DNA from 2 places in the Gracilibacillus sp. Marseille-QA3620 genome. Region 2 is predicted to be linked to the other one. Evidence: predicted binding sites of a transcription regulator. Region 2 holds the regulator's gene; the other holds the start of a gene.
The links. Region 2 encodes NrdR, which represses ribonucleotide reductase genes. Its sites were predicted from a motif close to AACACNATATATNGTGTT; they were not measured.
Positions count from the first base shown of each region.

Region 1: a site for NrdR is predicted at 2,585-2,602, ahead of ACY8DX_RS15245 (vitamin B12-dependent ribonucleotide reductase). Genes of this name have one in related genera too.

Region 1 is NZ_CM143102.1:3,020,056-3,024,489, reverse strand. Features, by position in the region: one part of gene ACY8DX_RS15270 (IS3 family transposase) at 1-231, shown strand, start outside; gene ACY8DX_RS15265 (hypothetical protein) at 360-533, shown strand; gene ACY8DX_RS15260 (hypothetical protein) at 655-975, opposite strand; gene ACY8DX_RS15255 (DUF1836 domain-containing protein) at 1,108-1,770, shown strand; gene ACY8DX_RS15250 (rhodanese-like domain-containing protein) at 1,860-2,159, opposite strand; gene ACY8DX_RS15245 (vitamin B12-dependent ribonucleotide reductase) at 2,738-4,434, shown strand, end outside.
Region 2 is NZ_CM143102.1:3,326,570-3,331,003, forward strand. Features, by position in the region: gene dnaI (primosomal protein DnaI) at 1-375, opposite strand, end outside; gene ACY8DX_RS16745 (replication initiation and membrane attachment family protein) at 372-1,769, opposite strand; gene nrdR (transcriptional regulator NrdR) at 1,842-2,300, opposite strand; gene speD (adenosylmethionine decarboxylase) at 2,462-2,836, opposite strand; gene ACY8DX_RS16760 (glyceraldehyde-3-phosphate dehydrogenase) at 3,095-4,123, opposite strand; gene ACY8DX_RS16765 (IS3 family transposase) at 4,386-4,434, opposite strand, start outside.

The DNA.
Region 1 (4,434 bases), 310 kb from region 2:
ATGGGGCTCTTACAGTCCATGTCACGAAGGGGAAACTGCCTGGACAACGCCCCAATGGAATCCTTCTTTGGACATATGAAGGACGAAGTTCCTTATAAGGAGGCAAACAGTTTGGCAGAACTAAAATATATGATTGATGATTATATGGATTACTATAACAATACGAGAAAGCAATGGACATTAAAAAAGATGACTCCGGCAGCTTACCGAAGTCATCTCATCGCCGCATAAACACGGCACATCCCTTTTTATTAAACTGTCTACTTTATAGGGTGCAGTTCAATGACAGTATAACCATTGCTCGCTCTTTCATGCTTTTGTTCTATAATAAAGAGAAGAGAGTAATAGGAGGGAAGCAAATGAGATGCGGAGCAAAATGCTTCCTCGTTGAGATAGAGGCACAGGGTGAAAAACAAATGATGCCCATTACCGCACGGACACCTGCGGAGGCACGTAAAAGAATCCGCCTGGAATATGGAACCGAAGCCAGTATCCTTTCGGTAAAGGAAGAAAAGAAACCATCGAATGCATAAGGCATAAGGCGAGATCCTTTGTCGCAGGCTGAACGAAGAAACACTCCCTGTTTATTGGGGAGTGTTTTTTATTGTTTATGAGCAAGTATGTTTCAAATGGAATCATCAACCAATCTGGGTTTCAAATAGACGGTATGCCAAATGGAAACAAGATTGGCGCGAGATAAATAACCCCTAACAGCAGAATGAGCGAGAGCGATAGGAGGATAGAGAAAATCGATTGGGCAATTCTCCTTTTATTAGGGTTTTCAAAGGGAATTCCAATAACCCCTAAGATCAAGGTGACCAGCAGAAAAGGGATAAGGGAATAAATCCATGTCTGGCTGCTAAAGGCCGAGCCGAATATCATAAAGAAGATAAAGACGATAAAGGCGAGCAGTGTGAGGAGAAAGGACCATTGGTTGGCAAAGGTCTGAACCGCACTCTTTTTTTCTGATTTCATGTTCACCATTCCTTTGTGTAAATCTATAGACCATTATATAACGGTTCCGAATATTGGGAATGGGGTAAAAGTCTCTCCTTGCTGATCTATACATCTAGTATTAAAAACCATATGTGGGATTTATGGAAATAGATGAAGTGGTTGTTATTTACCTTGCATGAGGAAACACGTATAATAAATGGAAAGACGAAGAAATATGAGGGATTATTGATGAATGATAAAATGGATTTTATAGAGAATATTGGGTTAAATGAAAGGCTGAATCTTCACGAAATTCCAGAGATTGACCTTTATATGGATCAAGTCATTCAATTATTCGAGAATAAGTTTAAAGAAACAAAGCGGACTGATGATGAGAAGATTCTTACGAAAACGATGATTAATAATTATGCGAAGGCTAAAGTGTTCTTCCCAATCAAGAATAAGAAATACACGAAAAGGCACTTAATCTTGCTCAGTCTTATCTATCAGCTAAAAGGAAGCCTGTCCATCAATGAAATCAAAGGGATTCTTGACCCGCTCAATGAAAGAATTATGAAGGATGATCTCTCAATTGACTGGCTGTATGAGGCCTTCTTGAAGCAAACGGATAAGAATGCCGCCATTTTCACGGAAAGTATCGAAACAAGCATGAAGGAGCTTAAGGAGACAGCAGGAGCTAGTCAGGAGGAGGATGCGGAATATTTTGAGGAACTATTGGCCGTAGCATCGCTTGCTCATATGAGTCAATTGTATAAGCGGGCTGCTGAGAGCTTAGCCGCCAAGATTGAAGATAGACAGCCGAAAAAGGGGTAAATAAAAACCCCTTTTTCAGAAACCTGAATAAAGGGGATTGTCCGCGTTTTGTGTGTGAGTTGATGCGCTTTTGACAGCATCGGCTCTTTTTATTTGGATTTGATCTTTCCAGTCCATTTCTTGAAGCCGCCATCAAGCTGGTAAAGGTCGCGGTAGCCGTTTTTGTATAACATTTGAGCTGCTCTTGTGCTTCTCATACCACTTTGGCAGTATAAGTAGACAGGCTTGTCCTTGCGCAATTCCTTCATGCGCATCTTTAATTGAGTGGATGGAATGTTGCGGGCTCCCAAAATATGTCCGCCGTCAAATTCATTTTGTTCACGAACGTCAATCAGCTGGGCTTTCCGGTATCCAGCTTTGAACTCTTCTTGGGATAAGGTCTTAACCATTTTTTTTGTAGAGAAATAGCTGTAAATTGAATACGCAATGATCAGCACAGCCAGGCCAATCAGAATATATGTCGTTGGTGTCAATGAAATCCCCACTTTCTCGTTTGTTCCCTCATTTATTATACAGGGAGATATTTTGTCTGGCAAAATTTTTTTATGGCAATCCCTCTAAAAAGAATGCTTTAATCTTTACGACCCCTCCTTCGGACCGATATAATTTATATTCTGGCATTCGACATCAGTCTTCATCAAAAGGGGTTCATAAGCCAGAATAAGGACGAATATTGTAGAATGTAAGGCAAAAGTCCTAAATCCTAGTTATTGTTTGATTTTGTTCAAAATGGGTAGAAAAATGTTCATAATCGCAGATTCTCTTAAAATTCTGCCCATAGAGGAAGATTGACAATTCATTCGATAAATGCACAAATACAATATATAGTATGCGTTGAAAAAATAGGGACACAATATGTAGTTGAATTTCAAAAAGACGTATGATAACGTTATTTATATTAAAACAAACTGCATCAGAGAAAGAAAAACATTCATGAAGAATACTTAAGAGGTTGGGAGAGATCATATTGTATACTGCTGTTAATCATAAGCTGTCTGTAAATGTCGAAAGGTTGAATAAGGATATTGCCAATTTTCCACAGGTGTTTCCAATAACACCCGACATGAATAAGACTTATAAAGGTGTATCAAGACTTGTTATGATCGATCGCTATTCGTTTAAGGATACGGAGAAGCTTACGCTTGCCAATGGGGACTTCGTTGTCTTGACGATCAAGGAAGATCCAAAATTCCCAGCCCGCGGACTAGGATATATTCAAGAAATTGATTGGGAAAAGAAAACAGCCCATGTGCTTGTAGAAGAAGAATACAGAGCTTCGTTGGACAAGCATGATGAAATGAAAACAGGTTTGATTTGCAAGTCGCTTGATGTCATTGAAAAGCCGCTTGAGATTTACTATGAGCAAATCGCCAAACGCAATGCGCGCGGTTTGGCACAAGTGGAGAAGACAGAAGAGAAGCGTCAGGAATCCTTTGAGAGATTCTATCAGCAATTGGTTCAAACAAACTTTATCCCTGCTGGCCGTGTGCTGTATGGAGCTGGATCGGAGACAGAGGTGACATATTTTAACTGTTACGTTATGCCGTTCATCAAGGACAGCCGTGAGGGTATCTCTGAACACCGCAAGCAAGTTATGGAAATTATGAGCAGAGGCGGCGGAGTAGGTACAAACGGTTCTACCTTGCGTCCACGAAACACCCTTGCCCGTGGTGTTAACGGCAAATCCTCGGGAGCGGTTTCCTGGCTTGATGATATCGCGAAGCTGACTCATTTGGTCGAACAAGGCGGTTCACGTCGCGGTGCGCAAATGATTATGCTTGCTGACTGGCATCCCGATATTGTTGAGTTCATCATCTCTAAGATGCAAAATCCGAAAATCCTGCGCTTCTTGATGGAAGTATCAGAAGATGAGACGATTCAAAGGCTGGCTGCAGAGAAATTAAAATTCACACCTCTTTCCATTCAGGAACAAGCCATGTATCAGGGAATCGTGAACTATAAGACCATTCCAGGACTAGGCGGTTTCAGTGAAGCCATCATTCAAGAAGCAGAGGAAAAACTGGCGCACGGCGGCAATGACGCTGTCCATAATCCAGACTTCCTAACAGGTGCAAACATCTCTGTCTGCTTGACAAAGGAGTTCATGGATGCTGTTGAGAATGATGCTGAATATGAATTGCGCTTCCCTGATGTAGAATCCTACAGCCCAGAGGAAATGGAAATCTATAATAATGAATGGGCGGATTGCGGAGACGTACGGGAGTGGGAAAAACGCGGCTATGGTGTGCGTGTTTACCGTAAAGTGAGAGCGAAGGAATTATGGAATTTAATTAATATTTGTGCTACTTACTCTGCGGAGCCTGGTATTTTCTTTATCGATAATGCCAATGACATGACTAATGCAAAGAGCTATGGACAAAAGGTCGTTGCGACAAACCCATGCGGTGAGCAGCCTTTAGCTCCTTATTCCGTATGTAACCTGGCAGCCGTGAACTTAGCGGAAATGACAGATAAGGACGCAAAAACGGTCAATTTCGATAAGCTGAAGGAAACGGTTAAAGTCGGTGTTCGCATGCAGGATAATGTCATTGATGCGACTCCATATTTCCTTGAAGAGAATAAACGCCAAGCCTTGGGCGAAAGACGTGTCGGCCTTGGAGTTATGGGTCTTCATGATATGCTCATCTACTGTGAGAAAGAATA
Region 2 (4,434 bases):
CTCCTTCGGCACATGGCTCGCGTGAATCAGCTTCCGCAGGCGGTTCTTCTCCTCATGGAGGAGTTTCTTGCGGCATGGCTCATAGGATACATCAATTCTCTTTCCTTGGATGAATAAGCGCGGGGTATGTCCGCCAATTAAGTTACGGCAGCTTTCAAGCGATGGACATTCATCACATGTCTTCGTTTGAGTCGCATACTCATACAATTTGTTCATGCTCTTCTCAACCATGTCATTGGTCAATTCATCCTCATGCTCACGCAAAAAGGCGCGAACATCCGGGTTGCTCAAAACCAGATTGCGCATTTCATCCCATCTTTTCTGGAAGCTCTCTCGATTCCCCAGCTTATTCAATGAGTCCTGTATATTCTTCACTGCTTCTCACCTCCCTGCTGAGTTCCGCCTTGTATTTGTTCCTTCAGTCTCCGCGCCCTCTCAGCAATATCCTCCGTCTGAGCGGCTGGCTCCTTTTTCTTCTTGTCATCCATCCATTCTGGAATCATTTCTTTCCTTCCGGAGGTATTTACGCGGCGATTCGTTGTTTTGGCCGTTTTATTCTGCTTCTCATCGGCCCATTTTTGGTACTTCTTATGCTCACTCTTGGCTGTATCATAGGCTTCGCGTACGGTCGTAATCTTTTTGCGGGCCCAATGGGAGGCAATCGTCTCCACATAGCTTGCCTGAAGCTTCATATCCGAACGTAGCATGACATAATGGAGAAGGACATTAACAACGCCTGGCGGCAGCTTTTGATTAACCATCACCTTTTCAACAAGCGCCAGATCTTTCTCTGATGGCAGAGCGCCTTCAGATAAGCTGACTAGAAATTCCAGCGGTGATGTCGTTTCAAATGTATAAAGTAAATGCTCCTCAGGCGTTTTCGGCTCAAAGATGGTGCGCTCATATTCCGGCTGCACCCGTTCAATAATAGCCGGCATTTCCTCACCATGATTGATTAAGAACAGCTCACGCGCACTTTTGCGCAGCTCGTCAATATCTATCTCTTCATGCTCATTTTGACAGCGGAGGATGAGCTTGCTCATGTCCATAACCCCTATCTTGTAAAGATAGGCAAGCGTCGCGACCGCCTCCATAACAGCTGGAGTAAAGGATTTCCGCGAGATAAAGCTGCTCTTTAAGGACGCAAATAATAATTCAAAGTCAAATTGCTCAATGAAATTAGCGCTGTATCCCTGCACATCTTTAGAGAAGAACTGATTTTGGGTCGTTGTTTTCGGCTCAGCCAATTCCTTCGGATTCTTGAACTCTGATTCAAATACATCCGTAAATGAGTGAGTAACATCCTCATAATCATCTGGAATCTTCTTATCAGAAAACATCGATAAGAGCCGCTCATAATGTCTGCTGTCGAGCTTTTGCTGAAGATAAATTGGCAATAGATCATCGTGGAAAAATGCATCCGGCGTGAGCGGAGGCATGATTTCATAAATAAAGACATTTCCTTCGGCAGCAGCCTTCTTATAGGTCTTTAACAAGCCGATTCCTTCTAGCCTTCTGCGGCATTGATAGATGTCATCAAGCGGCATACCGAGTACATCCATCAGCCATCGGTGGGTGGTCTGCTTTGAATACATCATCCCGGTAGTCACCTCGTTAAGGAAGGTCAAATACAGCGAGATAGATAGACCGCCGATCAGCGGCTGATACAGATACTGAATCACCTTATGATCCATCTCTGACAATTTATCCTTATACAGGACAACATATCGATCTTTTGGGTTTACGAACATCCAGGAATATTGCATCATATTTACAAACCTTTCGCCTGCAAGAAGTGATAATGGCAAAAAAGAGCTAAAGAAACTGCCTTCAGCCCTGTTTTAATCTTCTTTTTTTATTAATTCCTTTAATTCCTTAATAAATACGTTGATATCTTTAAACTGTCGATAAACAGAGGCAAACCTTACATAGGCGACTTCATCCACCTCAGCAAGACGGTCCATGACCATCTCTCCAATATGGTCGCTCTTCACCTCGGAGAAGCCCTGATTTCGCAGTTCCTTCTCTACTTCTGTCGTGATTTCCTCTAGTTCCTTCAAGGCAACATGGCGTTTCTCACATGCCCTGATTAATCCGCGAAGGATCTTCTCACGACTGAATTCTTCACGGGCACCGTCTTTCTTCACCACAATCAAAGGTATTTCCTCTACCTTCTCAAACGTGGTAAACCGGTAGCCGCAGGACTCACATTCTCTTCTTCTGCGTATGGAACGACCTTCATCCGCAGGCCGGGAATCGAGCACTCTTGTCCCGTTATGGTGGCAAGTTGGACATATCATTTCGATTAGCACCGTCCCTTTCTCTATAGTTCTATCTTATAGAAACAAGCCCTTTTGGACAAGTGTTTGTTTCAAATAGACAAAAGCTGCTTTGTATTATACGGCGATTCGTCAAAAAAAGGATGCGATTCTTAATCGGCATCCCTTTCAAATAGTTGAATTTACATGGCGTGAACTCTTCTTACAGCAACAGGCCCCATTCCTCTTGGTATCTCAAAGGTTTCCTTCTTTTGAGCATTCAAGGCATCAGCGATATAGTTAGCTGCAACGTTCGGATCAAGGTCACCGCAAGTATATACATCAATACTAGCATAACCGTGTTCCGGAAAACTATGAATCGTTAAATGCGATTCAGAAATGATGACGACTCCACTGACTCCTTGGGGGGCGAATTTATGAAAGGCAACCTCTCTTACTTCAGCTCCCGACCTAAGTGCAGCATCTACAAAAATTTGCTCGATCTTATTCATATCGTTCAACTTTGTTAAATCACAGCCCCATAATTCCGAAATGACATGACGACCAATAGTTTTCATATTTAATTCCCCCTTCAAGCATTTAAACGAATTTGATACCTTCGTTTCTGGCCGCAACTGCCACGGGGGAAAGTTAGTCCTACGAGGTCCTAACCCTTTAAGCAGCCAGTGCCAGGATATGAAGTTCACGGTTTTTAGTATATAATTTTTAGGTTGTTTTTGCAACAAAACCCTGCCAATTCTTGTATTTCTTCCCATACTCGTTGTCCAAAAATAAACCGCTCCCATTTATACGGGAGCGGTTTTTACTATCCTTATTCAGCTTACTTGTGCTTTTTCCTTTACGAGTAAATGGGCTACATGGTTCACTAAATCTACAACCCTGCATGAATAGCCCCATTCATTATCATACCAAGCAAGGACCTTTACCTTTTGTTCGCCAATCACCATGGTTGACAGACTGTCAATAATGGTTGAATGCGGATTGGTGGTGAAATCAATGGAAACGAGCGGTTCCTCGCAAACCTCCATGATCCCAGCGAGCTTTCCGCCTGCTGCATTCCTCAATGCTCGGTTGACATCATCAGCCGTAACTGGTGTTTTCAAGTCAACGACCAAGTCCACAAGAGATACATTCGGCGTCGGCACACGGAGCGCTGTCCCGTGCAGCTTGCCCTTTAATTGTGGCAGAACGAGTGATAAAGCCTTGGCAGCACCTGTTGTAGTCGGAATGATACTTTGTGCACAAGCTCTTGCTCTCCGCAGGTCTTTATGCGGATTGTCGATATTATTCTGGTCATTCGTATAGGCATGAACCGTTGTCATCAAGCCATTATCAATGCCAAACTGCTCATCAAGCACCTTGGCAAGCGGAGCCAGGCAATTCGTTGTACACGAGGCATTAGAGATAACGAAATGATTGGCGATATCCAATTGCTCTTCATTGACACCCATGACAATTGTGACATCTTCGTTTGTACCCGGCGCTGTAAGCACTACCCTCTTCGCCCCAGCTGTTAAATGAAGAGATGCCTTATCACGATGATTGAATTTGCCAGTTGCTTCAATCACGATATCAATTTCAAGACTTTTCCACGGCAAAGCTTCCGGGTTTCGGTTATTAATCAGCAATACTTTCTTCCCATCCACGACTAAATGATCCTCATGTGGAACGACTTCCCCCTCAAATCGTCCATGAGTAGTATCATACTTTATTAAATGCGCTAGTGTTTCCGCAGGATAGCTGGCGTTGATCGCTACAATTTCCATGTTGTCTTCTTTGATGGCCTTCCGGAATACCATTCTCCCGATACGACCAAATCCATTGATTGCAACTCTAGCCTTCATTCCATTTCCCCCTAATATGAGTTATACAATTAACCAAAAATTATATAAATAGTATAGCACATTAGATAAAATACTGTATAGTTTGAACGCCTTTTTTTGGCAATTAAAACCCTTCCATTTGCATAAAATGGGAATAATTCAATGCGATAACTATTAGCATATAGGGTAGCCCTGGCAAACGATTCGAGGATGAACAAAGGATAATAAAAGGAGAGGGCTCTTTAAACTGGTACCCCTGTCAAGGACACATTAAAAAAAGAGACTAAGCTACGAGAAGATGATTCCTAAATTGAACAGGGGTCATCTTCTTT